3 regions of the Desulforhopalus glucosivorans genome follow, and region 3 is predicted to be linked to each of the others. Evidence: riboswitches for the same ligand, from Rfam matches in the RefSeq annotation. Region 3 holds a riboswitch; each other region holds the start of a gene.
What was found. A riboswitch is a leader RNA that binds a small molecule or an ion and turns the genes downstream of it on or off. The one in region 3 is predicted to bind cobalamin.

Region 1 (11,072 bases), 1.6 Mb from region 3:
TCAAATTCAGTTAATATGAGCTTGACGAGATGAATTACATTGAAAAACTGTTCCATTTTGAGTGAATCAACCGGACACACCCCGTATGGAATTTCTATAAAGATAGTCAATCACCTGAAATTGGCACCGCCCCATGTTATCCTTGAGTATAGCACACGTGAACCAACACATTGTATCACAAAGTTATTACATATCTTTAAACAAACTGTAGCATTTCTAGGGACACAACTTCCATACTTGGGATAGAAGGTGTAAACGATAGTTTAAGCATTACTACCTCAAAGGACCAAAGAGGTATTCAAGACCATTTACCTTTATCTCATACACTATGGCAAGCTGTTGCCCCAGTTTACCGGGAGGAAAGCCCTGTCCGGCAAACCATACGACATAGGGCTCAGGAAGATCGACAAGACGTCGTCCACTATATTTACCAAATGGCATCGTGGCCTTACTGAGTTCAAGTAATTCATTATGATCAAATTGAATTTCTTTTGTCATAGTTTTGTTCAGATAGAACTGCCGTCAACACCAGCTTCTTCAAAGGATGCCATATCCCGCATCATAGCACAACTCAGATCAACCAGATTCATAGTAATGGCTGCACCTGTTCCCTCACCAAGACGGAAATCAAGATCGAGCACAGGCTCTATACCCATAAAGTCAAGGGCACCCTTCTGGCCCACTTCCACTGATTTATGCCCTGCGACAAGATAGTCTTTTACTTCAGGACAGATAAGATAGGCAAGCAACCCCGCAGCCGTTGAGATAATACCATCGAGCACCACACAGCAACCTTCTGAAGCCGCGGCTAAAACTGCCCCGCAGATTCCACCTAACTCATAACCACCAACAGTCCTTAATAGTTCAAGACCATCACTACCATCAGGTTTATGGAGCATAAGGGCCTTTTCAAGGACCTCCTGTTTTCGTTGGAGTCCCCTGTCATCAACACCGGTGCCACGACCAACTATATCTTCAACCGCAATACCTGTAACGGCACAAACTATAGCTGTGGCACTGCTGGTATTTCCAATACCCATTTCCCCAAGGCCAACAATCTTACATGGTTGTTGTTTTTGTTTCTCATAAAAACATTCAGCACCACGTACGATAGCTGAAATGGCTTGATCCAGACTCATTGCATCTGTTATGGCAAAATTCTCAGTCCCATGGGCCACTTTTTTCTGCATGAGAAGCGGATGATCATCAAAAATAGTGTTCACCCCCATATCCACCACAGCAAGATCAATATCATACTGCGCGCAGAACACATTAATAGCAGCCCCGCCTTTTAGAAAATTTTCCACCATCTGAACAGTAACCTTGGCTGGAAAGGCAGAAACACCCTCTTCAACCACACCATGATCACCGGCAAAAACAAACATCCTTTTACAACCAACTTCCGGCTGAAGAGTTTCCTGTATGGTGCTGATCTTAACAGCCAGTGTCTCAAGACGACCAAGTGCCCCTAGGGGTTTGGTCTTTAAATCCACCTTTTTTTGGGCTTGGTCGGCAAAGCTCTTTTGAGTGGCTGTAATATGTGCAGTTAACTCAGCAATTGGCGCTGGTAGAGCAGCCTCAGCTTTTTCTACCTTAAAATTGTCTGGACGACTCATCTCTTGCTTAACGTCTACATCACAACCATCGTCCATCATGACGACGCATTTCAATCTCTCACCGTTTAAGATAGAGGGCAACAAGTCCTGCACTTGACCCGGTTTTACTATTCGCTCAATTAAAAGAGAGACATCTTCATGGTACTTCTTACAAAAGGTAAGCCCCTTTTCCATATCAGACCGCTTAGGCCCGTAACTGCCCGTGACCACAAGCTCCTTATAGTGAATCAGATTGAGAAGGTTTGTATCAATCTCCTCATTTTTACTGAGACCGCTAAAAAAGGCCAGACGTCCACCCTTACACAGTTTTGTAATGCAAAGACTAAAGGCAATATGACTTGCACAACAGTTTATGGCCAGATCAAAATCAGCAGCAGTAGAGTCCTTACATAATTCAATGGAGTTTTTCTTCGCAAGATCTGCAAGCAGGCTAATCTTCTCCTCACTCTGCTCAATAACGGTCACACCACAGCCCTTATCTCGCAGCATAAGGGCGGCAATAATCCCCACGACCCCACCGCCATAGATTATTGCTCGTTCTCCACCCGCCGGCTTGACCATGTCAAGAGCATTAATGACACAACCGGCAGGTTCTGCAAAGGTGACAAGTTCAGGCTGGAGATTTTCCGGAACAGGAATAAGACTCTTTTCAGGAACCACAACATGACTTGCAAAACCACCATCGGAGTGAAAACCGATAATCTTCATTTCTTCACAAAGATTTTCTCTGCCACTCAAACAATAGCTGCACGTCCCACAGGACTGTCCCGGCCAAACCGTATATATTTTGCCATCACGTTCATCGATACCAGCAATCTCATGGCCCAGGACACGGGGGAGTAATAAATCCCTATGCCCCTGCTGCCACATCTTCGCATCTGTCCTGCATATGGCACAGGAGAGCACCTTTAATCGTACCTGTCCAGCGCCAACGGCAGGAAGAGAAGAAGATTCTTCAACAGTTAAAATGCCTGTTTTTTCCAGTATCAATTGCATTGTTTTCACGCTAAGAAAGGTTCTTCAGTAATAACAAGCTTCATAAGCTGTAAACCTTGGGTTTCCAGACGTATCTTGCTGCAGCGTACTTTTACTTCCTCAATACTCTCTAAAGGAAAAACAGAAGCCTTATTCATGGAGCAGTACTCAAAACCTGTCTCCAAAAAACGAATATACTTCTCACCCTCTTTAACGATGAGCAGTTCGGTTGCTAACACCTCAGCCATTACCAAGAGCCTCCAGTTTTGCGCGTCCCTTATCAGCGTCACGGTTCTGCACAGAGACCCACCCTTCAAGACTCTTCATTGCCTGACCAGACAAGAGTAACTCCCGCGCTTTTTCTACGCCGTCCTGTATAGTTGCCACTTCATTTTTAACATAAAAGATCAGACCGCTATTGAGGATAACAGCATCGTTTTTAGCTTCAGTCCCTCTTCCTGCAAGAAGTTCAAACATATGCTTTGCAGCTCTATCCCGGTTCCGTTCTGAAGAGATTAAATCCGCACTATGCAGACCTAAGCCAACATCTTCAGGCATAAAGGATAGTGGCTCTATTATGCCATCTTTCAACTGAACCCCAACGGTTTCACCGCAAACTGAGCCCTCATCCATACCCTTATCACTGCCGTTGATTGAACCGTAGACAACAAGGGCATCACTGTAACCGATGGCCTGCATAACCTCTGCTACCGGTTGTAATAGAGATGGTGAATAGACACCTCTCACGGCTACTTTTGGAAGACCCGGATGGGCAAGAGAGGCTGCAATATTGAGTGGGGAGCCAAAGCATATCTGGGAAAGTATCCTACCAAGAGCCATGGGATGTACAGTGGGGCTCATGCCATTAAAAAGACCTATACCCGCCTCAACCACACTTTTTTTAACAAGATCCACACCGCACTCAACATCAACTCCGAGTAGTTCTGCCATATCAACAGTTCCACAGGATGAAGTAATGGCTCTTGCCCCGTGACGGGCAACTTTTACACCACCTGCAGCAGCCACAAGAGAGGCCGCAGTGCTGATATTGAAGGTCTTAAAGGTATCCATGCCGGTACCGCAATTATCAACAACTGCCAAATCACCAAAATCGACCTTTTCAGTATCCAGCTCATATACAGCCTTCCAACCGCCGGCAACTTCCTGGGCAGTTTCACCTTTTGCAGTAAGTGCTGCTAAAAAAGCTCCCTGCTGCATCTCGGTAACTTCATTACCAAGCACCATGGTAAAGGCATCATAGGCGCTCTTTTCCGAGAGATCCTCACCTCGAATCAGCTGTCCAATACAAGCTCCAAGTTTTTGATTTTTTTCCATATCCATAATAGTACCTCAATAGTATTTTGTCGTTGCGTCATGACAAAACTCAAAACAAATAGATCAGGATACGGGAAAAAGAAACTTCATGAGGTAGATCTCCGTATCCGCGACGGCATAATCCACTGGGCTGAATCTACAAAAAACAGCACAACGATTATTCACAGACACAGAGTATCTCCAGTGGGTATACTCTGATGACAGCAGTGAAATTGCTATCATAACAGGCAGGCTTTCTGACTTACGGATTATCCTGCTTGTAACCGCCTTCCCGGACTTTCCAGTGACGACCCGGGCAAAAATCCCGGGATGAAGAAGCCAACAGCTCTTCAGTTACAGCAGCCTCCGTATACAGCAAGGACTGGCTTGTGACGGACTCACACCGTCTTTCCTTTTAACGTTGTATGCACCTGATAAAATTCTTATACCATCTTATTCCAGAAATTCAACGGCTTTATAGGGTGATGGTATTAAAGTAACTATTTCTACTGATTTGACAAAATACTATATTATAAAGGATTCCCTGTGCTAGAATAGACACAATATGTCTAGAGATCAGAAAACAAAACAGATAATACAAGGAATGTATGTTCAAAAATAAATTCATCCTTGCAACAGTCTTATTTCATCTATTTTTCACGAGTCTTCCTGCCACCTTTGCTGCCGAGACAGAGCCCGACAAGACCGCAACCTCAATCGCCACTCCCCTTCCATCGATTGCTCAAATAGCCCTCACTGAGCAAGAGAAACTCTGGATTAAGGAACATCCTACAATCACAGTTTCCAACGAGTTTGACTGGCCTCCATTTGATTTTGCTCTTTCTGGCAAGCCCTATGGCTTCGGCATAGATTTAATGAATCTACTCTCAGAAACTTCAGGGATTCAATTTGAGTACATTAACGGCTATACCTGGGACCAACTGGTGAACAAATACCAAAGGGGAGAAATTGATCTTCTACACTGTTTATCAATTACTCCTGAAAGAGAGAAGACCTCACATTTTTCTCCCCCTTTTTATCATAGTAAAAACGTTCTGATATTGCGAAATGACAGCCCACTTACTCATAACCTAAACGATCTTGAGGGAAAGATTATTGCGCTACCTAGGGGCTGGTCATCCATTGAATTTTTCAAGAAATACTATCCAGGCATCCATATTGTTGAAGTTGCCAGCTCCAGGCAAGCCCTCGAATATGTTGATCAGGGAAAGGTCTATGCTACAGTCGAACAAAAGGAAATAGCTCAATACTTCATGAGTAAATTTGGATTTTATGATTTAAAACTATCCGAGTGGATTGAAGATGTTGAACTGCAAAAAACATCATCCATGCACTTTGCGGTTTTAAAAACTAATCCCATTCTGTTTCAAATCCTTGCAAAAGCGCACAATAGTATCCCGCCCCAAACCCTGGAATCATTAAAACTGAAATGGTTCAGCCGGGATGGCAGAGCAGTTGGTAAAGCGGATGTAGGGCTTACTCCTGATGAAAAGATTTTTCTGAGTGAACATTATTCAATCAACTATTGCATCACCCCTGAAGCCATGCCTTTTGCCGACATAAAAAACAGTCAGGTTTCGGGCATGGCAACTGATATGTTTGATTTATTTTCAGAAAAGCTGAACATATCATTTAATCTTGTTCCCACCACCACCTGGCAAGAATCCCAGGAAAAATTTAAGAAAGGGGAATGTGACATAATTCCCATGATTACAATGAACGAGCAACTTGATAGACAAACCAATGTTACAAGTCCAATACTCAAGTTTCAGACAGCTATTATAACCAGGGAGGAAGAAGGTTTTATCGCGGGACTCCAGCATTTTGTTGGCAAAAAACTTGCAGTAGTACAATATGATCTCAATGAGAACAATATCTCATCGCTCTACCCGCATATTTCAGTGTTACCTTACGACAATGCCCAGGAATGTCTGTTACACGTTTCAAACAAAACCAGTGACGGAGCACTCCTCGCACTGCCTGTTGCAGCTCATTATATCCGTCACCTGGGCCTTACCAACCTGAAGATTGCTGGATATTCTGGTTCTGAGGGCACAATACGAATACGGAGCCAAAAAGACAGGCCCTACCTCAACTCAATAATGAGTAAACTTATCCGTTCAATCCCCCAAGACGATATTGACTCCGTGTATCAAAAATGGATGTCTATCCGCTTTGACACAAAATTTGACTACACTGCCCTTTGGAAGTTTTTCTCTATATTTTCAATCATTGTTCTACTTATTCTCCTCTGGAACAGACAACTCTTTCACCTTAATAAGAAGATTGCTGAAGCAAACAAGAAACTACAAGAACAGAGCAAGGAGTTACAAAGGATCTCAATTACAGATGTACTGACCGGGCTATACAACCGACGATACTCCGATATCAAACTAGAGGAAGAAATCCGCAGAGCAACCAGATACAAGGGTAATTTGTCACTCATAATAGGTGATCTTGATTTCTTTAAAGAGGTTAATGACACCTGGGGACATCAGATCGGTGATACTGTACTACAAGCATTTGCAACAATACTTACTGAAAAAACGAGAGACTCAGATGTCGTCAGTCGTTGGGGTGGAGAAGAGTTTCTTATTATATGCCCGGAAACTGATATCCAGGGAGCGCTGGCAGAGGCAGAAAATTTAAGGCAGGCATTTTCTAAAATATCATTTAAAGATGTGGGAAAACGAACAGCCAGTTTTGGGGTTGCATGCTATTTCCCTGGAGAGAGCAAAAGCAGTTTTATTCAACGGGCAGATGAGGCCCTTTACAGGGCAAAAAACAATGGCAGAAACAGGGTCGAATCAGCGAAATAAAACTCCTGGGAGTCGAAAGAATACTATCAACACTAAATGCAAAGAGTTTACTTCGCTGCCCTCTTCTCTTCGTTGCTACATGACACTGCGCCCCTTGCTGGACAAGCAAGGGGCATTATTCCATAAAGAATCGTCGCCTTTTATAGATTAAACTTTTCAATCAAGACTTTTAAGCTCTGGGAAAGGGCGCGCAACTCCTCCGCATTTTTTTGCACTTCGCCAGTATCAGAAGAAATAATACTCACGGCCTGGTGAACTTCAGAAATATCTTCAGAAATCTGTTGAGAAACAGAAGAACTCTGGGCAACATTCTCTGAGACCTCACCTATCCCCTCTCCTGCCTGGACAATATTAGTTGTAAGTTCTGTCATTGTTTCACTCTGCTCATCGAGAGAAACAGCAATGGTAGAGACAATGGAGTCAATTTCCGTAATGATTGAAGAAATCTTCTTAATTCCTGTGACCGTGACATCAGTGGATGACTGAATACTCTCGATTCGTTGTTTAATTTCACCGGTCGCCTCTGCAGTCTGCTTGGCCAGGTCTTTAATTTCATTGGCCACAACAGCAAACCCCTTTCCTGCCTCCCCTGCTCTTGCAGCCTCAATGGTGGCATTGAGGGCAAGAAGATTTGTCTGACCGGAAATATCTGTAATTGTCTCTGTTACCTTACCAATATCCTGTGCGGCACTTCCAAGAGCATCAACTTTCTCGGTTATATCTGATGCCTGCATGACTGCATCTCCAGTAATGCCCTTGGCATTCATAGTCGCCTGCTGAATTTCACCAACAGTGGCACTGATCTCCTCTGTTGCCGTGGTCATCACATTGACATTGGCCGTCGCCTCTTCTGTGGCAGCTGCAACTGATGTCATATTCGAACTCATCTCCTCTGACGCAGCTGCGACCCCCTCTGCCCTTAATGCTGACTCGGTTGATCCTGTATCAATTTTTGCAGATATTCGTGTCAAACTTTCAGAAGAAGAATTGAGGTTAACACTGTTCGTGTTAATATCCTTGACCAGGGTTCGGACGTTGCCGATAAATGAGTGCATATATGCACTTAATTCAGAGAACTCATCCGTTACAGCCGTTCGGAATACGGCCTTACACTCAGAGCAGGATTTAAACTCCCCGGATAAGATTTTTGGACATTGAATATTGGTTGCAGCAGAGCCGGCTTCTTCCCAACAGAGACCTTTTTTCCCATACATCGAACAATCTTTTTTCCCACAACCCAACATTTCAGAACAGTTAACCTCGGAAATGTTGCTCAGATCAACTTCCTGAGATAAGTCTCCAGTACTTGCCTGCTCCAAAATTGTGGTAAATTCCTTGATGGGTTTGTCGATGAGTTTAACAAAGAGAAAATAGACAAATGTCTGGATAAGGATGAGCGCGACTAAACCGGCAATTATAGAGTTAAAAGCCGTTTTTCTGGCTGCAGATAAAATACCCTCAATATCTTTTGGAATAGCTATGAGACCTACACTTTCACCGGAATAATCTTGAAGAGAGACATAGGCTGTCATGAATTCCCTTCCATCAATAACACTTCGTACCGTTACTATCTCATCGGCTCCCATAACATCTTTAAAAAGGGGATAATTCTCTTTCTTGAGCTTAAGATCATGGGTTTTTGCCTGATACTTAAACCCCTGTTCATCGGGAATAATCAGTGATAAATCAAAACCCAGGGATGCCTTTATGCCGTTAAAAAACTTATCGTTAAGCGGGGCGCCAAATTCAACAGATCCTGCATGCTTTTCACCCAGATATTTTACAGGAACAACAGCTCGAACAGACAATCCTGCATTGCCAACTTCAAGCCCCACTGCTGGCATAATATTAGTATTCACTGCAAGGACTGTTTTTCTAAAGGAGGAGAGATCATCACCAAATTTTGCAGGTTTCTGTAGTCTAAGAAAGGACGTTGCCGGTGGTAGATGAAAATGAAATACATTGAGATCAATGATCTCTTTTAACCCTGTAAACAACGGAGCTGTAATACTGAGTAGATCTTCCCTGGATTGAAACTGTAAATTGTCCTGAACACTCGGCATTTCTGACACTGTTCTTGCGATAAGTTGCAATTGCTCTGCTTTACCTTCAGTCACTTCATGGCGCACCTGACCCAGAATAACTGTTACTTCTTCTTTAAATCCATTCACTGCATTATCAACCGATTTCTTATACGAGAAAAAAACCGGAACAGCTATCATGACTGTAATTAAAACACCAAGAATCAGAAGTAGCTTCGTTTTGACCTTTTTCGGCAATATTTTTTGAAACAGTGACGACATCTCTATCTCCTTAATAGAAAAACCTGTTATGAAATTAGGACTCTGAGAAATGCTATCACATAACTTGAGGGGATAAAAATAATTATGGTTTTTTTTTGAACATATGGCCAAATGAGGTGTTTTGTTAGAAATTAATTTGACTTTACAATTCGAATCACCACACAATACCTATCCCATAAAAAGAGCCTTCTTCCTAACATTTTTTTATTTTAAAAAGTAATTAACCCTATATAAAACATGCTATTAAATGGATAAGGACAATTAATAGGAACCAAACACAGGCGGGTAATGCAATAAACTGTGCGACAAGGTAGGAGTATCTTTTTAATTATTCAACTTAAGTGATTATTTAAATAGAATTTTAAACAGATCTGAAGCAACAATGAACTGGCTTGGAATCCGAAAACATTCAGCACCCGCTCCATCTCTCAAACCGAAAGAGGGAAAAGTGGCGTTATCACAGCGGTACAGGGAGGGGCTTCGAATGAAGATACCGTGAATATGTGACCTCAAATATAATGACAGTTTATCATACACTCAAAAACGAGGTGGATATCAAGTACATTACATCAAGAACAAAGCGGCCGGGAACATCTCGCCCGGATTTTTTAATGGATCAATGAAAAATCCGGGAATTAACAAACCTGGGGCCACAACCTACTGGTTTTTCTCTACAATATAGTCAGAAAGGGTTTTAAGGGACTGTAAAACTTCCCTGCTTGTGTTTTCAGAATCCATTCGTACACCATATTCCTGCTGTACTGTAACCGCAATTTCAAGGGCATCCAGAGAATCCAGCCCCAGAGTCGACGTCGGCCCCAAGAGTGGTTCGGTGCTCACAAATGCATCCATCTCCACATCATCTAAGTTGCATGTTTTACAAATTAATTCCAACAGCTCTCGTTCTATAGGTTCCATAAAAAATAGTATATGTTCAGCTTGATTGTAATTACTGTGCAACTATCTTCGAGCTCGGACTAATATCCAGGCAAGAAAAGTTGTCAGTAGGAAAAACAGAATTAGCCTGCCAAGATCACCCCAAATAGCAGTAATAGAGGCCCCCCGCACCAGAATATCAAGAAAGGCGGTAAGTCCCCAATTAAGAGGCGATACTACTGCCACTTGTTGCATTACCTGTGGCATTGCATAAACCGGAACCATCACTCCTCCAAGGGCCGCGGCAGTAACAACAGCCGTATATCCAAGGGTGGAGGCCTGCTCATACGTGCTACATACCATGCCGAGCAAAACACCAAAGCCACAGGATGCAAGACTTACCAGCAGAACGATAAGAAACACAGCACCAGGGTTCAGTGCAATACTGAAGGCTGGTAGCCCAATATGCGGAAACAAAAATGTACCGATAAGAGCAACAAGCAGGAATTGACACAAGCAGACACAGGCAAAGGCCACCACCTTACCTAAGAATAAAACAAGAGGTGAAATCGGCAGAGAAGCCAGACGAACCCAGATACCGGACTTTCGTTCCTGCAATATCACCCCAGCGAGAGGAATAGCTGTAAAAAACATGCCAAAAAGTGCCCATGCAGGAACATTTTGCTGGACCGGATTATATGCAGGTACATCTGTATCAGCAAGACCTTCACGATTGGCATCCAGTTTAAACAGAGGTTGAACGATTATCTCCGAGATCCCTGGGGCCGATAACGAATCTTGTGGAATACCCAGTTGGTCCATGATTATACTCAGTTCCTTTTCTAAGATACCGATCTTAGACTCCATACCAATAGCTTCCAGAGCCATCTGCAACTGAGCACTGAGCCCGGAACGGAGGCCCGGCATAATCCCCGGATCAAAAAAGACATCGATAGAAAGACGAGCCGTTGACTCCTCTTTTAATTCCTGACTACTCTTTTGAAAAAGCTGGAGAGTAGTCTTATCCATGTTAACAGAGGAGCCTTTGGGGATGACAAGACCAACCTGATACTTCCCACCCGCGATTGCGGTCTCTACATCAGCTGGTTGTTTTAATTGACTATCCCAGGCAACTATCTCAATATATT
Region 2 (11,072 bases), 2.7 Mb from region 3:
AATAAAACCGCTCACACCCATGGATTCAGCCTTCTCCTGATCAATGAGCGAGCTGTAGCCTGTACACAAAATCACAGGCAGATCAGGTCGAATTTCTCGTAGTTTTTTGGTAAGTTCAACACCAGTAAGTTTCGGCATAGTCTGGTCAGTGATAACAAGATCGAAGGCTTCAGGTTGCTCTACAAATTGTTCAAGTGCCGCCTGCCCATTAACTGCCACCGTAACCTGATACCCCATGGTCTTGATCAATTTGCTGGTAGTTGCAACCACTTCCTCCTCATCGTCGACGAGTAGAATTCGTTCATTCCCCTGCAAAGAATGCTCTACTGTGCCCTGCTGCTCTTCTCTTCTTGCAGGAAGGGAGGGAAAAAACATTTGGAAAGTCGTCCCTTCCCCTTCTTTACTTTTAACCGTAATAAAGCCCCCTGCTTTCTTGACGATACCATGCACTATCGAAAGTCCAAGCCCCGTTCCTTTGCCTACTTTTTTAGTGGTAAAAAACGGGTCGAATATCTTTCTCATAATGATCTGATCAATCCCGCAACCGGAATCACTGACCCTGACTTCCACATAGCGGCCCGGCGCTATATCTGGGCTATGTTTCAGGCCTTCAACTGTAATAAACTGTTCATCCACCACCACTGTCAAGACCCCACCCTTCTCCTCCATGGCATGGGAAGCATTTGTACATAAATTGATCAGTATCTGGTGCACCTCACCCGGGTCGATGAAGATCTGTTTTTCCTCTGCCTTATATTGTTCCTGAATCTCAATTGTTGACGGCAAGGTAGGTCGCAGCATTTGTAACGATTCAAAAACTGCTTCTACTGGATCAATCAATTGAGGACGAGTCTTCGATTCACGACTAAATGTAAGGATCTGTGAAACAAGGTTTTTAGCCCGGCCTCCTGCTGACAAAATACGATCGAGATTATTGCGAGCCACTGAACCCGGTGGACACAAGCCTCGCGTAACTTCAGTATTCCCGAGGATAACAGTGAGAATATTGTTAAATTCATGTGCAATTCCACCAGCCAAAGTTCCTATGGATTCCATTTTTTGAGTATGGAGTAACTGGCCCTGCAGTTCATCTTTTTCCTCTTCTGCCTCAATCTTGTCTGCAATTTCCTGTATAAGCTTCAGATTGGCTTTTGCCAGTTCATCTGTCCGCTCTGCAATCTTCTCTTCCAGATGCTGTTGGTGTTTTTGCAACTCTCTATCGATATCAACCTTGCCTAAGCTGTTACTGATTATATTCCCTATGGTCTCAAGAAATATTGCATCGTCTATTTGCCAGTCGACTTCCTCGTCCGCAGAAGTAAACCAGAGAAGAGCAAACAGAGAATCTCCTCTCAAGATAGGCAGGATCATTCCAACCGGACTTTCCCATAAGGGGTGAGAGCTGGTCCCCATCGACCTATCAAGAGCTGCGCCCAACATGCTATTTCCGTAGATTACTGCCTTTCCAGAATCTATCGATTCAACCCAGTGATTTGACTCTATGGGAACCACAGAAGAAAACATTCTATCACCCTCAGTAGCACTTTTAACCATCTGGCTTGATGTGATAGTTGCCTCTTTTCCATCTTCTGCAACGTTCAACAGATAGGCCGAATCGGCTCTCATCAATTCAGCAATATCTCTTAGTGTATTCTCAAGAACGGCTGAAATTTCTGCTTCTTTTAAATGGATAACCCGTGAAGCAATACGAGAGAGCAGTTGTTCACTGAGGAGCTTATAGGTCAAATCCTTTTCAACCCGTTCCCTTCGAAGAATCTCTTTTTTCAAACGTTTGTTGGATGCAAGAATAAGCATAATTATAAAGAGGATGACAAAGGCAGCCTCCAGGAAATACTCAAAAACAACATGGGGGTCCACACCAGGTTCATACTCCACCTCCACCCAGCGCTCCCGAATTTCCTTCTCCTTTGAACTGCTTATAGAGGCCAGCCCCTTTTCGATTATACCCACGAGCTCCGGCCAATCCTTTCGCACGGAAAAATAGAGATGTTCCTGACTATAAGACACAGGTCCTGCAACCTTGAGGTTGGTCAGCCCCACTTTACGAATCCAGTACATGGCGGATGTAAGATTTCCCACATAGGCATCTTCTTTACCTTCGGAAACCGCCTTTAAACCTTCTAAAAGAGTCGGGTATTCTGTTGCATTAAGTGAGGTCATCTCTTTGAGAAAACCCTGGTGGGAAGAGTGCTCCTGCACAGCTATGTTCAAATCTTTAATGTCCTCAACAGATGAGATAAACGGCATATCAGAACGAGTGATTACCACCCGGTGATAACTCATATACGGTTTGGTATAATTAAGATATTCCTGACGTTCCCTCGTCTTACCAACTATGGGGAGTACATCAATCTCGCCTTGTTTTGCCCTTTCATTGACCTGCTTCCAGCTCAGCTCGGGAACAACCTCCATATTAAGCCCCAGGCGTCTGTTTAAGATCTGCACATACTCTGCAGCAATGCCCTGATAACGACCACTTTGATCAAAAAACTCAAAGGGTGCAAATTCCGGATCAGCCCCCAGAGTAATATCTCGATGTTCCAAAACCCACTCTGTTTCCTCTTTTGTCAGTGCATTTTCTTCCTGCAGTGCAGCTGGGCCGTCTAAAAGAGATAGTGAAAAAATCCATTTATCATGTATCTCACTTTTTTTCTTTTCAGATATTGCCTTAAAGGCCTTATCTAATATTGTCAAAAGAATGGGCCAATCCTTTCTCACAGCAACGCTCTGACCTGTACAGAGCATGTCAAAGCGGCCTGCGACCTTCAGATTAGAAATACCCCCTTTTCGCAGCAGATAATCAACTACACCAAGAACACCGACATAGCAGTCAGCTTCGCCGGCAGAAACGGCTGCAAGTCCAGCCAGTGGATTCTCCACCATTACCGGAGAGAGCCCTGGATATTTATTCAGTAACCGCTCAGTCACAGCGTAACCATTGACCAGTGCAACCCGTTTTCCTTCTATATCTTCCGGCCCTTCAATAGTGAAGTTATTTTCTCTCGTCATAATGACCAGGGGAGTTGGAAGGTAGACATCAGAAAAGTTCATAAAATCGAGCCGACTATCGAGCTTAGCTGCTGTCAGTATGAGATCTAGTTCGTTTTTTCTCGCCCCTTCCATGATCTTACGCCACGACAGCCCCTGTGCAATCTCAATATTTAAACCAAGGTGCTGGGTCACAAGCTGGAGAATATCAATGACAAGACCCTGGTAGGCCCCACTTGTATCCCTATAACTGTAAGGAGCAAATGCTGGATCAACCCCAACACGGATGCTGTGCCCTGTTTTCAGCCACTCCAGCTCTTCGTTTGTTAAATCCAGAGGCTTCATGTCTTGATAAGCGTCCAGATCATATTCAATGCCTGCAAGATATGAGTTAATAATTTCATGAAATACTGACTCAGGGTTTTGTTTCAAGCGGTGGACATGATCGTCCACTGCTTCTGGCAGGTTTCGCTCAGCAGCCTGGGGGGAGAATGCGTATTTAAGCCGTACTGAGTTAAAGACCACAGAAGACTTTTGGACCGCATAGAGGTCTTCAGAAATAATACCAAATAGCCTGTTAACTACCCCAGCATCAGCCTCTCCTGTTTCTACTTGCGCTAACGCTTCGGCGTAACTATCGACAAAGACAAACTTCAAACCAAGGTCGAATCTCTCATTGAGCTGTAGAATACCACTCTCTCCCACGCTATGGATATCACCCTTAACTGTTGCGACTGTTTTACCTTTAAGCTCAATAAGTGACTCAACAACCAGCCCTTCTCTTGTATAGATACAGCCCCAGTTGAGAAAGATATTTTCTTTCGTAAACAACATCTTTTTCGCTCTTTTCTTCGAAAAAGCGATATCAACCATCACATCTATTTCGCCAAGAGACAGTCTTTTCAGTCCTTCTTCCCAGGTTCCGTGAACATATTCAAGATGCCAGCCCTCTTCACCGGCGATCACCTCCAGGATATCAGGAAAGATCCCTGCAACATCTCCATTTGCATTGGTATATACCTTGGGAGGATTTTCGTAGACACCAACCTTAACCGTAAGAAGATGGTCAGTTTCTCCATAGGATAATTGACCGGAAAGAAGTAGTAGAAGGGGGAGAAAGACAGACAGGTATAAGAATCTCTGTAGGTATATCATGTATGATCGTGCCTAACCTAAATATCTCATGAAAACAAGAATAAGAATTAGTGAGATGAAACAGGTGAAACTGTAGGTAAAATGAATTGAGTCAAGAATTATTCCCATAGGAAAACTAGCTCATTCATAAACGTACACCCTACCTTTACCTAACAAATATAAGCATATATTACCAATCAGAATTACATCAATACATGTGTGCCGGTCTGCTCCATGAAAACATTCCGGCACAATTACAGCGTATGAAGGTAAAAATATCAGACGGTTGCTCGATGGTCGACTGCAGGCAAGGTATCGACAATCTCCAGATAGGCTCGTGTCACCTCATCGCGCAACTCTCCAAGACCTGACTGGGTTCCTTCAATTTCAAGACAGGCACTTGTTCCTTGTTGCCCTGGAATAACAGAAACACAGGAGAGTATTTCTGGCCTTGTACAACGACGAATCGAATCAAGCCCTGAAAGTGAGATCCAATGAGGATGGCTTGTACGCATAAGCTCCACAAACTCCAGCCACGTCAGACCCTCGGGCAGATCGACATCCATATATATATAGACCTGACTTCCTTTAATAATCTCGGCTACATCTACAGAAGCAGGCATTTGTTCGGAAGCGGCTTTACTGCCATTTATATGGGCGAGCTCTTTGGCTTTCCCTTTGAAAAAGGGTGCTAACCTGAATATCTCAGACGGCTTTGTGACAAGAGAGACAACAACATAGACGAGTCCACTCGCTGTCATTGCGACTATCACGCCATGTCCCATCAAAAGTGGATGCAATGATTCAAGGTATGGAGGCCCCCCTGCTTGGGCCTTGATAAGGTCGACTACAACAAAGGTACATTGCAAAATAAAACCTGTAAACATAGAAGCAGTGGCTCCTGCTCCGGTTCCCCTTTGCCAAAAAATACCACCCATCAACACAAAGAAGTATGAGGCACTTGCGATGAAGGTCGCGATATGAATTGCATCGATTATGGAGTGTATAAAAAAAGAGCCGATGGTAGCACAAGCAATAATGAAAAGAACGCTGAACCTGTTAACAGCCAGCATCTGCTGCATCGATGCCGCAGGGTTAATTCGCCGCTGATAAATGTCCCGTGCCACACAGGTTGCACCTGATGCTGCAAATGTGTCTGCACATGACATGGCGGCGGTAGCTAGTGCTATGGCAAATAGAGCTACAATCAAATGAGAGTATCCTCCATCCATTATGAAGTTTAGAAGTGCCGGTTCCGCTTTTGCCATTCCCATGGGAAAGCCCATGGCTGCAATATCCGGATAGATAAACTGCAGCCCAAGAGCGATAAGTGCACATCCTGCAAAAACAACTGCAACCAGAATAGATCCAAGAACAAGCCCAGCTCTTGCTGATCCTGTGTCACGAGCCGCCCAGACCTTTTGCCATGGGTCCTGCTCTGTAACCCAGCCAGGAATAATTGCACAACAGAAGATTAACACCATGGGCAATCCAATGGATAAGGGATTCCACCAGCCACTATCAAGGGATGCAGCCATCTGGCCCAGATCCATCCCGGAGACATCTCCCGCTCCCGAGATTACAAGTACTGCCATAATTAGGACAAAAGAGGAGAGACAAAGAAACTGAATAACATCGGTTGCAAGTACTGCCGACAAACCACCTAAGGAAACATAGACCGCCACTGAAAGTCCAACAATCAGAGCCGCATGAAGACTACTGATTCCATAAAAAACCTCCAGAACAAGAGCGAAACCTTTAATATCTGCCACGGCAAAGAGAATCATGACAACAATAATAATAAGGGCAACCGGCGTTCGCAGAAAGGATCCGTAGCGGATCTCCAGCAATTCCGGCTGGGTCATGGCCGGGATGGAGCGAATTTTACCGACAAACAATGCAAGGAGAAGCAGAGCAAGGATATTGGGAGCCACAAAACCCCACACAGAGCCCATACCAAGCAACATAAAGAAACCGATAACCGCAAGAAGTGCACCTGCTGTCAGCCAGGATGCAGCGGCTGAAAACCCCACCGAAAAAGCACCGGCCCTTCTCCCCGCCAACATAAACTCCCGAATTGAAGTCTGCCGTTTGTTGAAATAGTAGCCGGTACCAATAAGCAGCATGATATAGCCAGCGAGAAGTAAAACAAAGATCAGATACCCGTCCATACACCCTCCTTTGCAATGTCAGCTCCAACCAGATTGTCGGCTGTTTCCACATTGCACATCGATGCGTGGTCCAGATTAAACCGAACCAACACGTGTCAGCCCGGGGGGATACCATGTCTCCGAGAAATTGATTGCTTGTCTGGCAGATATTCTGACTTATGATTCACCCTACTTCCCGTGCCTTCCCATACTGTTTCGAAGAGAAATCAGACAGTACAGTGACATTTTACGGGGTTCGTCCTCACATACAGCGGCGGGTCCGTCCCGGAGTCACACCGGGTTCCCTGCACCCTGTTGCACCCTATGGCGCAACAGGCATGGATCCTACAAAAGGATCACCAACAAACATTACCTGAATTGTGTGCCGAATATACTATTTAATTCGACATTCCTATCATGTATTGTATAAGCAGAATACTGTCAAGTTCTACCTGTTAGGGTAGAATACCTTCCAACATCTATCACACTGCTTTTAGTGCATGACAGGATGAGGTAAATACCCGTTCGAGACAATCAACAGATTTATGAGGCTCACCATTATGGACTCAAAAATGACAGAAAGGTATAAAGGTTGGACTATTTCAATTACAGCCAGTAACAATTTGTGCGCCAAATTTAGTTTTGATATCACAGATCCGAGTGGTAAATCTCAACATGTTAAGATGGGTGGAGAAAAGGCACAAAGGGCAATGGAAAGGGCTAAGGAAATGATAGATATGGAAATCTCATTTCAGGAGGAAGATTAAAGCCCTCGCTTTTGCATTCCTTAATATATTTCAACACAGACATCTACTTTTGCCAAGAAAACTAAGCAACTCAAATATCAGGAAGCCAAAATGAACAACGAAGCGACAACAGAAATATACGATTACCTTAAGAAGATGGCAGCCGATATCGTTGAAAAAGACATGGCAGAGCTCAATGCCATGAAGAATGAGCTGGCCGAATATGCTGAAGGTGTCAGTTCTCAAATGCCGCAAGAATCCAAAGAGATGATGAAGCGGGAATTTGAAAAGTGCAGCCGTTGCGCTCAGGAGTGGATGCGTGTTTACAAGGACACTCACTTTAACGAGGCAGTAAAAGAAGACATACTCAAAGAAGACGTTATGGAATTCTTTTTTAGTATGAATGAAAAGGTCGTCGCCGTTCAGAAAAATTTCTTTTTGCTGGCAATGGTACAAGAACACCTTTCCCCCAAACCTCTACTCACAGATGAGCTACGATCTGCAAAAATCGCTAAATCAAGGATTATGACACTCGCAAAACAACAAGGGCTCAATCCAAGCTACAAAGACCACACTTCTTCAATACCTGGAGAGACAAGTTCCCAGCGACTCTGGTTTTTTGGAGACGAAAACAATCTCCTCCAATCAAGTCAGGAAGGCCTGCCCGATGACCAGGCCCTTGATTATTTACTGGATTAATCCTACACCATTAATCTTACCTACACTTGTTCACTGACATAGGCACCAAAGGCCTTATCGGACTCCATTATATGGTTAATGAGCCACTCTCTTAAAAAGCGATACAGCTCCTGCCTGCCATCTGGAAAATCATTGAGTAACCTGTCTTTATATTCACCGACCTCCTCAATAAGGTTTTGATGCTCAGCCTTATGGGTCTCCAAGTCCGGATACTCCTTCTCCTCCATCAATGCTTCTTCATTGTTGAAATGGGTTTGCGTGTACTCCACTATCTCTGTGAGCACCCTTTCCACCGTCTCTTTTGGTTCCTTATCTCGAATACTTGTGTACATGGCTTCAATGAGATCAACCAGTTTCTTATGTTCATCATCCACTACCTCAATCCCTGTACTATAGGAATCACGCCACTTTATCACTGCCATTCTCAGCCTCCATTCCAACTATAGGATAGTAACCCGGTTTCTGCCGTTTGCCTTACTTTTATACAATAATGTATCAGCCCTTTTCAGTATTTTTTTGACATCATCTTTTGGTCGTATTGAGGTTGCACCTATTGAAATTGTAACAGAGAGCTTTTTACCATTAAGCATAACATAGGAATTCTCCACCATTGCACGTACTCTGTCGGCTACAATTTCAAGCTCTGTGTTGTTCACATTTCGTATAATAGCCAAAAACTCCTCGCCTCCCCACCTGCCATACAGATCAAATGGTCGCGATGTAGCAACCAGCGTATTGGCAACACACTTCAACACGTCATCCCCCACATCATGGCCGTAGTTGTCATTAACACTTTTGAAATGATCAATATCCATAAGTAGCACACCAAAAGATACATTATAACGCTCAAACTCCTCCATCCGGCCTATCATTTCACGATCTAGATAATGACGATTGGCAAGTTGAGTTAAATTATCAAGAAGAGCAAGTTGTTCGAGTTCCTTAAGTCTAAGGGCATTTGCCTCATTATTTGAAATATCGGTAAAGAGTTCAACTCCACCTATGATTTCACCCTCATCATTTTTCAGAGAATTAACACGGACAGAAACCGGGATCCTGTGACCATCCTTGTGATGCATATATATCGTGGCTTCACGGGGAACATCGTCTTTAATAGTTGCTCCGAGAGGACAAAGAGAATGACAGAGACTCCTACCATTCTCATCTACGTGGGTGAGAATATTATCGGAACAGGACCTGCCAACAACCTCCTCTGCAATAAATCCGGAAACATGCTCTGCCGCCTTATTCCAATAGGTGACGACCATGTTTGTATCAACACAATAGAGCCCATCATGGAGATGGTTGAGAAATCTTTGCAGTTTTGGGTCAAGATCAGTCATAGAAACATCCGCAGTTTTTCACTTGATTGTTGGGCCGTATCACTTGAGCCGTTTTGCTCTGATTTTATTGTATCACTATCAGGGGGCAAGAAGTCAAGGCCTCCAGACTTTCAGATGAGGTCATCTGTTCACAGCACTTAGAGGTATTGGACTTGAAAATTGTGGGGAAAAACTATAGAAGAGTTCAGTATTACCTAAACACTTCATTTTTAGTAAGGAAATACATTGTTTGACCCCAGCGCAGCCACACAGCTGTTTAGTGAATTCTCCAGAGGAGAGCTGTTCTTCGCAGTCACCCTTCTTTTTATTGCATCCCTTATACGGGGCCTTACCGGGTTTGGGTTTTCAGCTATTCTTGTCACCGGGCTTAGTTTCATTATTATCCCCAGCCAAACAGTCGTGCTAGCCCTGCTCCTTGAAATTATTGCAAGCGCCCACTTGCTGCCACGAGCCTGGAAAAACATTAACTGGGGTCTTATCGGAGCACTAGGTATTGGCATTCTGGTAGGTACTCCCGTTGGTATGTCACTTCTCGCTTACACCAATCCTGATACCATGCGGCTTGTTATATCGAGCACAGTGCTGGTATTTGCCTTACTTATCTTAAAAGGCCTTAACTACAATGATCCCAGGACTCTTACTGTACATAGTGGGCTTGGCCTTATTTCAGGAATCTGCAATGGAACAGCCGCACTTGGAGGCTTGCCTATTGTAACCTTTTTGCTGTCAACAGATGCACAGGTGGCGTCAACCCGAGCCACCCTGATTGCCACCTTTTTTGCAACGGATATTTACGCCCTGATATTTGCTGGCAGTCACGGCATGATAGGAGGGGACGCCCTTATCTTCGCAGTAGTCTCCTTACCAGTTCTGGTGTTTGGTGTTGCAATTGGCCAAAGGGTATTCAATGTGGCAAGCCCAGATTTTTTCAAAAAAATAGCCCTCGTCCTGCTACTCATCCTTTCTTTGACAGGAATTGTCCGAGCACTTGTGATGCTCATCTATCATTAGCCTCACAAGAAACAGAATTCAACACTTCTCATCTTGGTTACACAGGTTAGTCTAGAACCCCTCCTCTTTTGATAATTTCTATCAAACTCGTCGTTTCTTCAATAAACGCAGTCTACTAAAATACCAGACAACCCTCAGACAAGGCTTGCTTTTAGCTTGACCGATAGGTGCCATATATAATAGGCTTTAACACGATGTTGAAAGACTTAGACATTGCAAAGGGCTCAAAACGTTCCTTATCAAGTAGGATGGAACCGAGGTTTTCACACCAAGTAGAAGAGATGATTTCACACCTGAAATTCTTCCTGACATAATGACAAACAACACATCCCAAATAGAACTGGAAGAACGTATTGCTACTCTGACTGCAGAGAACAACAGATTAAAAGAACAACTGCAAAATCCTGTAGGCGATGAAGTAAACTCTCCCATTCCAACCCCTCCAGATACCAAAAATACACCTACACTACAATTAGTTATCGACAGCATCCCCCAGGCTATTTTCTGGAAGGATCTGAATTTTCGATACTTAGGCTGTAATATAACCTTTGCCAATAGAGCAGGCCTGAAATGCAGTAAAGACATCGTTAGCCTGACCGACTTCGATCTCCCTTGGAAAACAGCGGAAGCTGAATCATTTCGTCGCTATGACCAAAAAATTATGGATACTGGTTTGGCCGAATATAATATCATTGAGTCACAGCGTGACTCAATGGACAATCAAACGTGGATCAACACCAACAAGATCCCTCTCCATGATGACGCAGGAAAAGTCATAGGTATCCTCGGCACGTTTGAAGATATTAGCAGCCGTACCCAGGCTGAGGAAAGTCTTAAACACTATGAGACCATCACCGCCACCATTGATGATTTGGTGGCCATCGTTGACACAAACCACATCTACAAAGCTGTAAACGAGGCCCATTACCATGCCTATGGTGTTAAGCGTGAGGAAATATTAGGAAAAAACATTGAAGAAC
Region 3 (11,072 bases):
TCAAGTGCGCCCTTCAACTCCCCTTTCCAGCTCTTTGTGTCAACAACCAGACAGTCTTCTTCAAAGCCTACAGCCTGGGCACAAATTTCACCAGACTTGTCAATTACAAAGCTTCGACCATCAAATATCAGGGAGTCCTGACCGCCCACCTGGTTACAGTAGAGAAAAGGGACCTCGTATTTTTCACAAAATTCTTTGAAGATACTCTTTCGTACACCTTCTTTGTCACGTTGAAAGGGTGAGGCTGAGATATTAATTATACCATCCAGGCTGAAACCAGATTCTTTTGCCTTTTGGATAAGAGAAGCAACCGGCTTAACTGTATAGTCATGAACAGCTTCACTCCACACATCTTCACAAACAGTAACGCCAAAGCTCATATCACCGATAGTGTAAATCTCGCTACTCGTTCCCGGTTCAAAATAGCGTGTCTCATCAAACACATCATAGGTTGGTAACAGTTGTTTACGGGCACGAAAAACAATTGCCCCATCTCGTATAACTATGGCTGAATTATAAAGCTGCTTTCCATGGGCAAGTTTACTCTTTTCAAAGCAGCCGAGCATAACGTCAACCTCAGGCAGCTGGAATAATAACTCTTCCAGAGCACTGTTATGGTCTTCAATAAAAGATTGTCTCTCCAGTAGATCCTGGGGAGGGTATCCGGATATAGCCAACTCTGGGAAAACAACAAGTTCACAACCCTGCTCTTTGGCGTGAATTGCCCACTTAAGTATTCTTTTACAATTATTGGCAAAGTCCCCAATAACGGGGTTAATTTGTACAAGGCCGATTTTCACAGTGTTCTCCAGTTATCCAGACAAATTTTTTACAAAAGGCGTTTTAATTGAAGCTACTACTTACCTTTTTTTACCTTTTTTTTCCGCTGATATTTTTGTACTGCGCGATTATGGGCGGCAAGATTTGTAGAAAATTGATGTGTGCCATCATTTTTAGAAACAAAATAGAGATTAGAAGATGGTTCGGGGTGTAATACAGCAGTAATCGCTTCTCTGCCTGGATTGCAAATAGGGCCAACGGGTAAAGCAGGAATGGTATAGGTATTATAGGGGGTCGGGGTTCGTAAATGTTTCTTTGTAATGACACCATCATAGTCAGCTACTCCATAGACGACAGTGGGATCAGACTGCAGCCGCATACCACGCTTTAGCCTGTTGTGGAACACACCTGCTATAAGGGGGCGTTCAAATGGTGCAGCTGTCTCTTTTTCAACAATAGAGGCAAGGGTGACCGTCTTATCAACGTCTGGAACAGGCTGAATTTCAGCAACCTCCTCAACCCATACTTTTTTGAACCGATCAAGGAGGATATCAATAACCATATCAGCCCCTGACACCTCTTTTGTAAATTGATAGGTATCAGGATAGAGAAAACCTTCAAGAGATGGTCCCTTTGTAAGGCCAAACTCTTCTATCCGCTCACTATCACCAACAAGTTGCAAAAACTCGTCTTCCTTACACCAACCATCTTTGGCAAAAAGGGCCGCAATTTCAACTGCGGTCAAGCCTTCAGGGATTGTGATAGAATAAGAAACTGCTCTGGCAGAAGAAAGAAGTTCAAGAATTTCAAGCGGTTTACTGCCAAAAGGAAGAAGGAATTCTCCTGCTTGCAGGCGAGTGGAGTATCCAGAAAGCTTAGCTAAAATCAGAAAACGAATATCATTTTTGATAATACTTTCTTTACCCAGGATGGCTGCAATACTTTTTACTGAACTACCTTTAGGAATAGTTATAACGATACTTTTTCCGCTGTTATTACCGTCAGATTGACCAGTGGGTCCGGGAGCGTTTACATAGCTCTTGTAATACGCAAAAAGAGCAATAGTGATAAACACAATCAGGAGAATTGTTCCAAGAACAATCCTCCTGATTATAGAGCCACCGGACAAATTACATACATTGAAATCTGTCACTTTAAAACGTTATTATGCTTTCTTTTTTGCTTTGGGCTGTACCGCATCCTTTACAGGAAAAGCAAATTGTACAACCTCATCCATATCCTTGACAGGGAAAAACTCCATTTTATCCCGGATATCCTGAGGGATTTCCATAAGGTCCTTCTGGTTCTGCCAAGGAATGATAACCCTGTTAATACCAGCACGAAGCGCAGCCAGGGCCTTCTCTTTAAGCCCACCAATTGGCAGGACCCGACCTCGAAGCGTAACCTCTCCAGTCATTGCAGTATTGCTTGCAATGGTCTTTTCTGTAATTGCCGAATAGAGTGCGGTGGCCATGGTTATACCAGCTGAAGGTCCATCTTTAGGGATGGCTCCTGCAGGCACATGAATATGAAAATCCACCTTATCAAAAAACTCATCATCTATCTGGAGATCTTCACTCCGACTCCTGCAATACGTGAGTGCCGCCTGGGCAGACTCTTTCATCACGCTACCAAGTTGCCCCGTGAGTGTGAGCTTTCCTTTTCCAGGCATTACGTTTACTTCGATCTGGAGAATCTCTCCCCCAACCTCTGTCCAGGCAAGGCCGGTAACAAGCCCTGGCTGCTCAAGCATTTCCATTTCGGACTCTGGTAAAATCTTAGGAGGCCCAAGATAGAGATGAAGATTACGCATGGAGACAGAGTACGGTCCTTTACCGCCTTCGGCCACTTTTCTGGCAATCTTTCTACACACCTTACCTATTTCACGCTCAAGGTTTCTAAGACCAGCCTCAAGGGTATAATGGGTGATGATATTTTTAAGCGTATCATCATTGAGTTTAATGTGACGGGGTTTGAGACCATTCTCTCTAATCTGTCGTGGTAAGAGATAACGTTTTGCGATTACAATCTTTTCTTCAAGCGTATATCCGGAAAGTCTAATCACCTCCATCCTGTCCAAAAGCGGCCCAGGAATGGTGTCACTCATATTGGCGGTGGTAATGAACATCACCTTAGACAGATCGATAGGCATATTCATGTAGTGATCAGAAAACTCTGAATTCTGCTCAGGATCCAGCACCTCAAGAAGTGCAGAAGAAGGATCGCCACGGTAATCTGAGCCAACCTTATCAATCTCATCCATCATGAAGATCGGATTATTTGTACCAACGGTTTTTAACCCTTGGACAATACGTCCAGGCATAGCACCAATATAGGTACGTCTGTGCCCGCGAATCTCAGCTTCATCACGCATACCACCTAAAGAGATTCTATAAAACTGCCTTCCCATTGCACGGGCCACAGATTTACCAAGGGAGGTTTTACCAACACCTGGAGGCCCTACAAAACAGAGGATCGGTCCTTTAGTGGAATCATTGAGTTTACGAACTGCAAGATACTCAAGGATACGCTCTTTAATTTTATCCAGGCCATAGTGATCCTCGTCGAGAATCTCTTTTGCATGGACAAGATCTAAAAGATCTTTGGAGCTTTTCTTCCAGGGAACATCAAGTATCCAATCAATATATGTTCGTATGATTGTGGCCTCAGAAGAATCGGGATGCATCATTTCCATCCTGCTCAACTGCTTATTCGCTTCCTTGCGAATCTTCTTGGGCATTTTGGTCTTCTTGATTTTCTTCTCAAGCTCGTCAATCTCCTGACCGCGCTCATCGGTATCACCAAGCTCTTTTTGCAGAGCATGGAGTTGTTCGCGGAGGAAATATTCACGCTGAGACTTACTCATCTCTTCTTTAGCGTCATTCTGAATTTTCGCCTGAACAGTGGAAACCTCAAGCTCTTTAGTCAAAAGTTCACTAACAAGCTTTAACCTTTTAACCGGATCAGTCTCTTCAAGAATCTTTTGCGATTCAGAAATTTTCAATCTAAGATTTGACCCCACAAGATCAGCAAGACGGCCAGGCTCTTCGATGTTATTGATAATCATCATAAGATCAGCAGAGAGAATCCCTCTAAGAGACATGATTTTCTCGGTCTGCTCACGAACGGTGCGCATGGTGGCCTCAACCTCCACACTCACATCTTTTACCTCAACATCTTCAATGACTTCAACTGCGACCTGATAGCTTGGCTCTTTCTGTTCAAAGCTTTTAATGCGCGCCTTTGACATGGCCTGTACCAGCACCTTCAAACGTCCATCGGGCAGTTTCAGAGTCCTCATAACCATGCAAACCATACCAACATCATACAGATCTTCCTCTGCGGGATTATCCTTGGTAGCATCTTTCTGGGTCACAAGCATCAATAACTTGTTATTTTCAAGGGCCTCATTGACAGCCTCCACAGATCCTGGACGGCCAACAAACAGAGGGATAATCATATAGTTGAATACGACCACATCCCGTACCGCCATCATGGGCAGAACTTCAGGTATTTCCATTTCTTCATTATTTGAAAAATCGTCCATACCTATACTTAAAGAATCATTAAATTCCACTCAATCCTCCATCAAAACCCTAAAAAGTATTCACCTCATAGAAGGCGAATAGCACATATATCAATCAACACAATTTCGTATATTTATCATCGTTCCAGACAGATAGACACTCTCGCAGTAACTGTCCGTAAAATTCACGGAAATACTAAACATGCAAGCAACTTAAGTCAAGCCACCAATATCGACCATCTCGTCATATCAATAATTTCGCTTGAACTCTCTGTCTAATTCTTTCATAGTAACTTACGTTATTGCAATACTTATTATTCTACAATCTATGAGGAACCTTATGATTTCAGTACAATCGTTTTTTAATCTAAGTGATTTTCCGAACGCTGACCTCTTTGATGCTACAAGTCCTGTCTGGCAACCACTTAACGATCTCAAAACATATATGGATGGCTACAACTATCCCAAATATGAGCAAGTATATTTTACAACAGGAATGCCCCTTAAAGAACATGTAATCATTCATGAGGGCAAGATGCTCTGTTTTAATGATTTTGAAATCGAATTTGGGGATACAACCAAGAAAGGCTTGCAGGTGAAACGTGGCGGAATGATCCTCGAGGGCGCTTCTGTCATCATGGCGGGTTCTGTCATCACCGGCCAGCAGATTGCCATAGGCAAGGGCGTACTCATTGAAACCGGTGCGATGGTTAAATCTCCTGCCATTATCGGTGACTACTCAGAGGTGAGACAAGGAGCTTACTTACGTGGCTACTGCCTGACCGGAAAACATTGCGTTCTTGGTCACACCACTGAAGTAAAACACTCCATTTTTCTCAACAATGCAAAAGCTGGGCATTTTGCCTATGTAGGCGATTCAATCCTGGGCGGAAACGCCAATCTGGGCGCTGGAACCAAGTTTGCCAACTTGAAATTTATTGGCGGCAACATCCATATCCTGCTCGACAACGAGATGGTCAACACAGAAAGAAAAAAATTAGGCGCAATATTAGCCGATGGTTGTCAAACCGGCTGCAACTCTGTCACTAGTCCCGGAACACTTATGGGAAAAAACGCAGTACTTTTACCCAATATTACGGCTAAGGCAGGTCTCCATGAAGCAAGGGCTATTATCAGATAGTATATACCTGTTGCAAATTAGGTTTTTCGTTCAAGATCAAGCCACCCACGACACATGATTACAACACTTGAAGTGCCGGCAGCAACATAAGGGTGGGGGGAATAAGTTAGATAATTATATTGACTTATTGGTTTCACCTTTGTTAAGTCTCTATTACGTTTTAGGTGCTATTATTTTAGCCTATGAGGGAATTCCGTGAAAATCGGAAACGGGCCCGCCGCTGTAACTGGGGACAGAATCCACCTTAATGAACCACTGGGAATATTCCTGGGAAGGTGTGGATGAAGGATGATCCAGAAGTCAGAAGACCTGCTTGAAACGCTGATGTAGGTAATCCCGTGGACAAGGATAGCCGCACCCGAGACGAGGAAACAGGGAATCCCCGGATCATTAATTTGATCCGGGGATTTTTTTATTCCACCACCTGGTGTTGCTCAGCAATCTTTTACATGTTGGATTTTGGGTGAAGAATATAAGCCGAAGTACGTTATTCGTCACTATATTGAATTCTATGAGAAGGTGGACAGATAATGCAAGGAACGTTTTATGTAGTAGGTGTTGGCCCGGGTGACCCACAGCTAATGACTCTAAAAGCCGTGAATGTGCTTCAAAAATGTGATACCTGGTTTGTTCCCTCCGCCTTTGAAAACGGTGGCAGTATGGCCCTTAAAATTGTTGAGGGCACTGTACAGTCAGCCGAAAAAAAGATACTCAGTCATCATTTTCCCATGAAGCAGGTGAAAAGATGTGCTGAACCGGACGCTGAGGTTAAAGCAGCATGGAATGAAGCTGCTAAAACTATCATAGAGATTCTCGATAGTGGAAAGGATGTTGTCTTTCCCACCTTGGGAGATCCTGCAATCTACTCCACTGGATTTTATGTCTGTGAAACACTTCAGGAGTATGGTACCCCGTTCAAGTTAGAGATTATTCCCGGAGTATCAGCCATTGGAGCAACATCTGCGGCTTCTGGGATGCCTCTCTGTCTCGGAGATGAGCGCCTTGTTGTGATTCCCGCGACTTTTGAAGACGAAAAGATAAAAGAAATCTTAACAAATAGTGACAGTGCTGTTTTCATGAAGGTTTTCAAGGTGATGGATAAACTTGTGCCACTGCTTGAAGAACTGGACCTGATCGATAAGGCAGTGCTGGTTGAGCGATGCAGCCTTGAAGATCAAAGGGTGTGGACAGACGTTAGAGAAACTGTCGGTAAGGAGCTCCACTATTTTTCCACAATGGTTGTACGGAAGTAATTAACTCTTCTATACTATTCTCCAGACTGTAGCAGTACAGCCGGGAGTTATCATACTGAGCCACTTGCAAAACTCACTTTTGCCCAGTCTCGATGTTATGCTCATTTTTTGTACTTAGAGGTAAGCGTAGACTCCAGGTAAGCGTAGACTCCAGGTAAGCGTAGACTCCGATATCAAGTGCATGCCTGGGAAATAAACACATGCCTTGCTATTGAAAAAAGCTGTCATTTTTACAAAAGGCTTCATTGTTTTTTAATTTTTCTTTTGAGAGTATGGAACAAGAACTCCTTTCAGCGCTATGGCCACAGGTCATTCTTCCCATTGGCCGAATCACCTGCTTCATCATTTTAGGGTTATTCATTGCAAGCTTTATAGAAAGCCTCAATTGGACCCACAAGCTCGCCACACTGGCACGGCCGCTTATCAGGCGCGGACACCTCTCCACATTAACAGGTGCAAGTTTTTCCGTAGCCTTTTTCTCTGGTGTTTCAGCCAACACACTTCTTGCTGAGGCATATGACAAGGGACAAATATCACAAAAAGAGCTGGTCCTTGCAAATCTTTTTAACTCTCTTCCACGTTTTTTTCTCCATCTGCCAACGGTATTTTTTCTTACTGCACCACTCATAAAATACGGAGCCATCATATATGTTGGCCTCACCTTTAGTGGAGCAATATTACAGACCATACTGGTAGTTACCTTAGGGGCCGTTTTACTGCCGAAAAATACTGAACCGCTCCCTGATCCACCGGCAGGCAAAAAGAAAACAACCATCCCCGAAGCCTTTTCAAAAAGTGTAAAGAGGATAAAAAAACGAATAGTTAAGATTCTTAAGTTTCTTATCCCTGTCTATCTGGTTTTCTTTTGTCTTAACTGGTATGGCATCTTTGAGACCCTAGAACACTATTTTGCAGAGAGCAGCATCCTGATAAGCTGGTTAAATCCCAAGGCTGTGGGTATCGTTTTGCTACACGTTACAACCGAATTTTCGGCAGGTCTTGCAGCAGCCAGTGCACTACTGGCCGAAAACAGCCTCACCTACAACGAGGTTGTCATGGCGCTTCTGGTCGGTAATATTCTTTCCACACCAATACGGGCAATACGACACCAACTCCCATACTATACCGGGATATATACACCACGCCTTGCTGTTCAACTTGTAGCAGTAAGTCAGTTGACAAGAGCCTTTTGTCTTATATTTGTTTCTGTAATTTATTTTAGTCTGAGTGCAATATTATAGGCCTTTTGGAAAACTATGCGCACAAACCCTTATAAAAAGAACCTGCTATTGAGTTGCTGCCTGATAGCCTTGCTCCTTTGCACAGTTATCATTTCAACCAGCATGGGCTATATGCAGATCCAATGGCAGGACATTCTACGGGTTATAGGAACCCATCTTTTTAGTGCGCCTGAATTGAGCATCAATGTTGAACCTTCTGTTCCCTATGTTGTAATGGACGTACGCTTGCCCCGCATACTCACAGCAGCTCTAGTGGGAGCAGGCCTTGCTCTAAGTGGAGTTATCTATCAGGGAATCCTACTGAATCCCCTTGCAGACCCGTATACCCTTGGTATCAGTAGTGGGGCCGCATTTGGGGCCTCTCTTGCACTACTGGCAAACCTTACTCTCTGGAGCCAGTTTTCAACACCACTTTTTGCCTTTGCAGGTGCCATTGCAACACTCTTTGTTGTTATGCGCCTTTCCACTTTCAATGGCCTTATCTCTGCCCAGACTCTTATACTCTCCGGGGTCATTGTCGGTGCAATTCTGTCCGCCGGAATAAGTTTTATGAAGTACCTCGCCGATGAACAGGTTGCCATTATCATTTTCTGGCTGATGGGAAGCTTTGGTTCATCCACCTGGAGTGGAGTTCTACTTCTTTTAGGAACAGTAAGTTTTGGACTCTGTATCACCCTCTACTTTAGCAGAGACCTTAACATTATGTCCCTTGGTAAAAGGTCTTCAGATTCCCTTGGGGTTGAAACGGCTAAAATTCGCAAGATTCTTCTTATCAGTGCATCCTTTGTAACAGCAATATGTGTGGCTCTTACCGGAATAATCGGTTTCATAGGCCTAATAGTTCCCCACCTCATGCGATACATTGTGGGGCCGGATAACCGAAAACTCATCCCGGCCTCCGCCCTTGCTGGAGCTATTCTACTTCTCATTGCCGATACTATTACAAGAGCCGTCCTACCAATGGAAGTACCAATTGGAGTCTTGACAGCACTCATAGGCGGGCCATTTTTCTGTATAATATTTAGACAGAAACAAAAGGGGCGGGCCTATGAGTAATACAATCGTTCTTGCCTCTGAAAACGTCGACTTTTCCTATGGTAAAACAGCTACGATAAAAGACATTACTGTTAAACTGGAGGCAGGTAAGTTTTATGGCATAATTGGACCAAACGGCTGTGGAAAAACAACCTTTTTAGATCTTCTGACAGGTAATAAAAAGCCATCATCAGGTACTGTGCGCCTCTTTGATACACCACTCACCAGGTACAGTAAACGCGATCTTGCCCGGCAATTGGCCCTTGTACCCCAGGAATATGACACAGGCTTTGGTTTTACAGTGGAAGAAGTTGTGTTGATGGGAAGACATCCGCATATTCCACGATTTGCATCTCCTTCAAATACGGACTGGGAAAAAGTCGATCAGGCCATGGATGCAATTGGTATTTCAGATCTGCGTGACAGATACACCTCCACACTTTCCGGAGGTCAGAAACAGCGAACAGTAGTGGCAAGGGCTCTTGCTCAGGACACTCCCCTACTGCTCTTTGACGAGGCTACTTCAAGTCTTGATATTAAATACACCCTGCAGATCTTCAATCTCGTAAAAAAACTAGTGGAACAGCAGAACAGAACCGTCATTGCTGTCATGCATAATCTTAACCTCGCAGCTGCCTACTGTGATGAGTTGCTCATTATGAACAACGGCACCATTGCCAGGACTGGTGCCACCGCCAGCACTCTCACAACAGAAATCATTGAAGAGGTTTTCGGGGTGGAGAGCACCATCGTATGGGATGAATACAACCAGTCACAACAGGTAAATTTTCACTATCAACAGGAGATATAATGACTGGTTCATTCTTCATTAATAGTGCCAAGGGGTGTAGATCGAAATCATCTTCTATTTTTTTGGTATGTGCTCTGACACTATTTATTACAGCTGTAAATAATTCCTGTGCTGGAGAAATTTATGACAGTCACGGGAGAAAAATTATAGTGAGCAAACCGTTCACAAGAATTATATCCCTCTACTCAGCCCATACAGAAAATCTCTGTTCCATGGGAGCGATGGATCAACTGGTCGGCATATCACGTAGTGATGATTACCCTAAAGAAATACTGGACAAGCCAAAGTTTTCCTACCGCGAGGACCCTGAGAAATTTATCGGACAAAACCCTGATCTCGTTCTTATCCGCCCCATGGTGGAACGATCATATCCTGAGTTTGTAAAAAAATTACGCTCTGCTGGAATTGAGGTTATTTCACTCCAGCCAACCAGTACAGAGGAGATGCTTACGTACTGGAAAAACCTTGGGATTTTAAGTGGTCACGAGCAGGAAGCCCACGCCATGGTGGAGCAGTTTGAAAAAGAGATTGAAAAAAATCGACAGATTGTTGCAGGTATTCCCATGGAAGATCGGCCCACGGTCTATTTTGAAGCTATTCATAAGAAAATGAAAACCTTTGCTGAAACAAGCATTGGTATCTTTATTCTTGAATCGGCGGGTGGTATCAACATTGCGAGTGATGCAGACAGGGTCAGAAATACCAACATTGCCTACTTTGGTAAGGAAAAGTTACTCAGTCGAGGCAATGAAATTGATATCTTCATTAGCCAGCACGGACGTATGAACCCAGTCAGCATTGAAACAATTGCGAATGAACCCGGATTTAAAGCCATACGTGCCGTACGTGAAAATAAGATCTACCTTGTTGAAGAACAGCTGGTATCAAGACCCACGCTACGAATCTTAGAAGGCATCAGCAGGCTTCATACTCTGTTTTTTGAGCCCCTTGATCCTGTATCGGAGATACAATAATGACAAACAAGATCCCTGCCTGTGTTATTTCAGGAACATCCAGTGGCTCCGGCAAAACAACTGTTACACTAGGACTCATGGCGGCCTTTAAGCAAATGGGGCTGCGGGTTCAACCGTTTAAATGTGGTCCTGATTTTATTGATCCCGGCCTCCATGAACTGGTCACAGGTGTAAAATCAAGAAACCTTGACCTCTGGATGAGTGGGGAAGAGCATACAAGAAAATGTTTCTCTACCAATATCCAAGATGCTGATATAGCGGTTATTGAAGGCGTCATGGGGATGTTTGACGGGGGAATATCGTCTAGTGGC

Region 1: another riboswitch for cobalamin. It lies ahead of trpD (anthranilate phosphoribosyltransferase); the one in region 3 lies ahead of cobI (precorrin-2 C(20)-methyltransferase).
Region 2: another riboswitch for cobalamin. It lies ahead of ACX6CI_RS21600 (sodium:solute symporter family protein); the one in region 3 lies ahead of cobI (precorrin-2 C(20)-methyltransferase).

The regions. Positions count from the first base shown of each region.
Region 1 covers NZ_AP044854.1:725,252-736,323, reverse strand. Annotated here, with positions in the region: gene ACX6CI_RS03190 (DUF3820 family protein) at 274-498, opposite strand; gene cobT (nicotinate-nucleotide--dimethylbenzimidazole phosphoribosyltransferase) at 507-2,612, opposite strand; gene ACX6CI_RS03180 (hypothetical protein) at 2,618-2,839, opposite strand; gene trpD (anthranilate phosphoribosyltransferase) at 2,832-3,932, opposite strand; cobalamin riboswitch at 4,136-4,355, opposite strand; gene ACX6CI_RS03170 (transporter substrate-binding domain-containing diguanylate cyclase) at 4,514-6,745, shown strand; gene ACX6CI_RS03165 (methyl-accepting chemotaxis protein) at 6,886-9,048, opposite strand; gene ACX6CI_RS03160 (phosphopantetheine-binding protein) at 9,706-9,942, opposite strand; gene ACX6CI_RS03155 (ABC transporter permease) at 10,009-11,072, opposite strand, start outside.
Region 2 covers NZ_AP044854.1:5,036,543-5,047,614, reverse strand. Annotated here, with positions in the region: gene ACX6CI_RS21605 (transporter substrate-binding domain-containing protein) at 1-4,164, opposite strand, end outside; gene ACX6CI_RS21600 (sodium:solute symporter family protein) at 4,422-6,314, opposite strand; cobalamin riboswitch at 6,439-6,645, opposite strand; gene ACX6CI_RS21595 (hypothetical protein) at 6,866-7,060, shown strand; gene ACX6CI_RS21590 (hypothetical protein) at 7,151-7,738, shown strand; gene ACX6CI_RS21585 (bacteriohemerythrin) at 7,759-8,160, opposite strand; gene ACX6CI_RS21580 (sensor domain-containing diguanylate cyclase) at 8,179-9,081, opposite strand; gene ACX6CI_RS21575 (TSUP family transporter) at 9,307-10,092, shown strand; gene ACX6CI_RS21570 (hybrid sensor histidine kinase/response regulator) at 10,406-11,072, shown strand, end outside.
Region 3 covers NZ_AP044854.1:2,334,115-2,345,186, forward strand. Annotated here, with positions in the region: gene ACX6CI_RS10030 (NAD+ synthase) at 1-800, opposite strand, end outside; gene mltG (endolytic transglycosylase MltG) at 857-1,933, opposite strand; gene lon (endopeptidase La) at 1,946-4,357, opposite strand; gene ACX6CI_RS10045 (LbetaH domain-containing protein) at 4,647-5,447, shown strand; cobalamin riboswitch at 5,593-5,778, shown strand; gene cobI (precorrin-2 C(20)-methyltransferase) at 5,978-6,700, shown strand; gene ACX6CI_RS10055 (hypothetical protein) at 6,973-7,941, shown strand; gene ACX6CI_RS10060 (FecCD family ABC transporter permease) at 7,957-8,997, shown strand; gene ACX6CI_RS10065 (ABC transporter ATP-binding protein) at 8,990-9,787, shown strand; gene ACX6CI_RS10070 (ABC transporter substrate-binding protein) at 9,787-10,761, shown strand; gene ACX6CI_RS10075 (cobyrinate a,c-diamide synthase) at 10,761-11,072, shown strand, end outside.